2 regions of the Priestia sp. VA7 genome follow, and region 1 is predicted to be linked to the other one. Evidence: riboswitches for the same ligand, from Rfam matches in the RefSeq annotation. Region 1 holds a riboswitch; the other holds the start of a gene.
The links. A riboswitch is a leader RNA that binds a small molecule or an ion and turns the genes downstream of it on or off. The one in region 1 is predicted to bind thiamine pyrophosphate.
Positions count from the first base shown of each region.

Region 2: it holds a riboswitch for thiamine pyrophosphate, as region 1 does, so the genes downstream of both, AC0C45_RS07940 (acetylornithine deacetylase) here and AC0C45_RS25185 (thiamine phosphate synthase) in region 1, are expected to answer to the same signal.

Region 1 is NZ_JBVQPN010000007.1:72,265-74,667, reverse strand. Features, by position in the region: gene thiO (glycine oxidase ThiO) at 1-658, opposite strand, end outside; gene AC0C45_RS25185 (thiamine phosphate synthase) at 642-1,265, opposite strand; TPP riboswitch at 1,387-1,488, opposite strand; gene AC0C45_RS25180 (hypothetical protein) at 1,651-1,866, opposite strand; gene crcB (fluoride efflux transporter CrcB) at 1,914-2,303, opposite strand; gene AC0C45_RS25170 (fluoride efflux transporter FluC) at 2,304-2,403, opposite strand, start outside.
Region 2 is NZ_JBVQPN010000002.1:270,849-273,251, forward strand. Features, by position in the region: gene AC0C45_RS07935 (MupG family TIM beta-alpha barrel fold protein) at 1-807, shown strand, start outside; TPP riboswitch at 1,026-1,128, shown strand; gene AC0C45_RS07940 (acetylornithine deacetylase) at 1,243-2,403, shown strand, end outside.

The DNA of each region.
Region 1 (2,403 bases):
GTTCAGAAGAAATAAAGCGTTTAGCCCATGAGCCTGCTGCGATAACTACTTTTTCTCCATAAAAAGAGCCTTTGGACGTCTGTACACCTTTTACTGTTTCACTTTCCATAATAAGAGAATGAACGTCACAGTATTCGAATACATCTGCTCCGTGATACAAGGCTCCATGAGCAAGAGCTTGCGTTAACTTAGCCGGAGCTAGCTGGCCGTCTCCCGGTATTGTAATGGCTCCGTATATGTCTGGAGAGAGCCCGGGTTCTAACAAACGCGCTTCTTTTACATCGATCCATCTTACATGTTCATCCCACCCGTGGTGCTGAGCGGCTTTTTTCTTTAATACGTGTGCATCTTCTTCTGTTACAGCAACTTTTAATAAGCCTTTTTGAATGAGCTCTACGTCGATGGCCGTTTTTTCTTTTAGTTCCTTCACCAGTTCAGGAAACATGCTTCTGCTCTTAATAGCAAGGTCTAAAAGAGGACCTTCTTCATCAATTTCAGCTTGAGCACCTAAAATACCAGCGGCTGCACTTGAAGCTTCACAACCAATTTGATTGCGTTCAAGAATAGCTACTGACGCTCCTTGTTTTGACAAATGATAAGCGATAGAAGAGCTGATTATACCTCCTCCGATTAACAGTACATCATAATGCTGCTTCATTTTCTCCACCTCCAGATGTCCATATATGAGAATATTGTTTAATCGCTTTGAGGGGATCTTGCGCAAGCATGACACCAGACATCACAGCTATACCGTGTGCTCCTGTTTGAAGCACCTCTTTGGCATTTACAGGTGTAATTCCTCCAATGGCAATAACCGGTATCTGCACAGCATCTACTACTTCTTTTAGTGCTGCTACCCCTCGACTTTTTAATCCTTTTTTTGAATGTGTTGAATAAATATGTCCGTATAGAATGTAGTGAGCACCATCTTTTTCAGCTTCTAAAGCCTCTTCCACAGAGTGAACTGATTTTCCGACAATAAGAGAAGGAAATGCGTCTATAACAATCGAAACGTCTAAACTATGATAAGCAAGCTGTACGCCTTTTACTTTTAAAGCATGCGCTACATCAACTCGGTCATTCACAATAATTTTAGAGCGACAAAATGGCAAGCTTTCTAGTAAACATTGAATCTGCTTTGCCGTTTTCTCTTTTTCTCTAATATGAACGGCGCCCGTAAAAGGCGCGATAGCCGTTAAAACTTTTTGAAGCTCTTCGATTGGCTGCTTATCTGTTGTAATGACATGAAATTTAGGAATATCCACATGATCGAAACCTTTCCATTCAGAATAAAGAGAAATTTCAATCACCTCATCTTGTGTAGAGGGCTTTATTACATACAAAAAACCACTCTACAACGTAGAGTGGTTAGCATGCATCGTTATGTAAACATGATCGCCACTTCCCTACGCTGGTCCAAACCAGATCAGGTTCAAAGGGTCCGAAATACATTCGTCTCAGCTTCAAAAAGCTCCCCTAGTGATTGCTATTTATTGATTTTGTTTTCGCACTTAAAATTATAACACAACTAGATGTAAATACAATATCTCTTTATGCTCTTACGGCTCTCTTCCTTTTATAGATGTATCTTTTATGCTTCTTTACTAAGTAAGAGGTCCGGCGCACCGCATCATTCTGCTTTTTATATGATTAGTAATCGGTATAGTCGTCAAATTCTTCCTTGTCTTTTTCCTTTTTCCGATCCCATATAAACAGCAGGAGTAACATAATAAAAGTTAGAATATAAAAACCGTAAAAAATAAATGCCGCCACAACATTTATAAATAAAAATAAAAAACCGATGATCTGACCTGCAACAGCTACAATCAACAAAATGTATTTCCAAACTTCTGCTTTTCTATCCATTCTCTACTTCTCCGTCTTTTTGTTTTTCCCTACTAGAAACGTTCTCTTTACTTAAATAAAAACGTTCCTGCCAGTAAACCGACTGTAAATAAACCAACTGTTCCAAATGCTGAAATCCCCACGTACGCCAGCATTTTCCGATAAGATTTTTCTCGAATTAACTGTACGGTTTCCACACTGAACGTTGAAAAAGTGGTAAAGGCACCAAAAAACCCAATGCCAATCATTAAAAATATTGAATCATCATAAGCATGACTCGGAACCTTTCCATAATAACTACCGTAAAAAAGACCAAGCCCAAACGCACCGAGCAAGTTTACAAACAGCATTGATACTGGAAAAAGAGGGTTTGAAACTGTTTTTGTAACTTTTAAACCCAAAAGATAACGGCATATTCCTCCAGCTGCCCCGCCAAGTGCCAAGCTCACTATGCTCATTTACTTCACCTCATGTACTTTCACTAAATTTTTCCCTGCCGCTTCACCGCATAGATAGCCTGCTAAAGCAAGAAGGATTCCACCTACTAAAGAGACCATT
Region 2 (2,403 bases), on a different contig from region 1:
GTTCATTTAGGTATTGAAAGCCTTATGTCGCTATCTTCACTTGGCGTATCTGGTATTAGACTAGACGATGGCTTTAGCGCAGAAGAAACTCTTTCGCTTGCGAATGAATTTTATATTGCTGTTAATGCAAGTACGTTATCCAAACAAGAAATTGAAGCACTCTTATCTGCAGGTCTTCATCATCATCAGCTGCTTGCATGGCATAATTTTTATCCGCGGCCTGAAACAGGGCTTGAAGAAACGTTTTTTCAACAGCAGACAGATTTATTTAATGAACTTCGTATTCCAGTCTGCGCTTATATTCCTGGAAAAGACGAAAAAAGAGGCCCTGTTTATCAAGGTCTTCCTACTAGAGAAAAAGACCGTAATAGATGTCCTTTTACTTCTGCAGTAGATTTATACGGATGCGGAGTAGCAGAGGTTTATATTGGAGATCCATGCGCCGGTTCAAGTTTATTAAAGCGTTTGGTTCAATATCAAGAAAGCCGCATTATTCCGCTGCGCATTCGTTCACCTCATATAGAGGGAACGTACAGCGTGCGTCCGGATGTATCAAGAGACGTTCTGCGTTTAGTTGATACTCGATCTGTAAAACCAGTGCCGCCATTTCATACAGTAGAACGCAGAATGGGAGCAATTACAATGGACAATGATGGCTACGGACGTTACAGAGGAGAGGTTCAAATAGCTAAAACAAATTTGCCTGCAAATGCTAATGTGAATGTGATTGGGTATGTGATAGAAGAAGATCATGAGCTGCTTTCGTTAGTGAGACCGGGGCAAAAACTTGCGCTTCTTCCTGTCTGAATGGAAAAACGATGTATTTTTAAAGAAGCCGATAGCTAACTAGTAAGCTTATAAAAGTAAAGAGCACACACTGCTTGAAAAGGTGTGTGCTTTTTGTTTTCCTAAAAAGGAAACTATTTTCATTGCTGAATAATGAACCTTTCTATTGAATAAAACGCTTTACTATGATAAAACTATTACAGGTAAACATATGATAATCGTTTAATTTTATAGAGATACAACGCCACTAGGGGTGCTTTCTAAGCTGAGAGAGACGAGAAGTCTTAACCCTTATAACCTGAACTAGGTAATACTAGCGTAGGAAAGAGGTATTGTAATGGATGTTTTGTATGGTATTTCCTTACGAACTCGTTATAATAATTTTTTGTATATAAACAAAAACACTTCTTTCCTGCGAAAGAAGTGTTTTTTTATGCGTAAAGGAAGGTGTCATACATGGAAGAAACAATTGATTTGCTTGTCAAACAGGTAGAGGAGCGCAAAGGGGAGCTAGTCCAGTTATTAAAAACGCTTGTTTCATATAAAACGCCGGCGCCTCCTGCACGGAATTCTCATGAAGCGCAGCGCTACGTAGCGGATTTCCTTAAAAAATGCGGTTTTTCCATCGATATGTGGGATTTATATTGCAACGATCCTATTGTAGTGGGCACGTTAAAAGGGAAAAAATCAGCTGACTATCAAAGCTTAATTATTAACGGGCATATGGATGTAGCTGAGGTACAAGAAAATGAAAAGTGGGAGACAAATCCGTTTGAAGCTGTGGTAAAAGACAACATGATAATCGGACGCGGAGTTGCTGATATGAAAGGCGGCTTGGCAGGAGCATTATTTGCAGTTCAGCTTCTAACAGAAGCAGGAATCGAACTGCCGGGAGACTTGATTTTTGAATCCGTTGTAGGAGAAGAAGTGGGAGAGGCAGGTACGCTGCAATGCTGTCAGAAAGGATATACAGCTGACTTTGCGCTTGTTGCTGATACGAGTGATTTACATATTCAAGGTCAAGGCGGAGTGATCACGGGATGGATTACGATAAAAAGCAGTAAAACCTACCATGACGGTACACGCCGAAGTATGATTCATGCTGGAGGAGGGCTGTTAGCTGCGAGTGCTATTGAAAAGATGGCAAAAGTGATCGGAGGGCTGCAAGAATTGGAGCGCCACTGGGCTGTTACAAAAAGCTATCCAGGATTTTTGCCGGGAACAAATACGATTAATCCAGCAGTAATCGAAGGGGGAAGGCATGCTGCGTTTATTGCAGATGAATGCAGGCTGTGGATCACCGTTCACTATTATCCCAATGAATCATACGACCAAGTATCAAAAGAAGTGGAAGAATACATTTTAGCTATTGCAAAAGCAGATCCATGGTTAAAAGATAACCTGCCAACCTTTGAATGGGGAGGCACATCAATGATTGAAGACAGAGGAGAAATCTTCCCGTCATTAGAAATTGATGAAAATCATGCTGGAGTACAGCTGCTTGCAAATACTCATGAACAAATTGAAGGGAAAAAGCCTCCAATCGATGTGTCAACTAGCGTAACAGATGGCGGTTGGCTAGCTGATGCGGGGATTCCGGCGGCTATTTACGGTCCG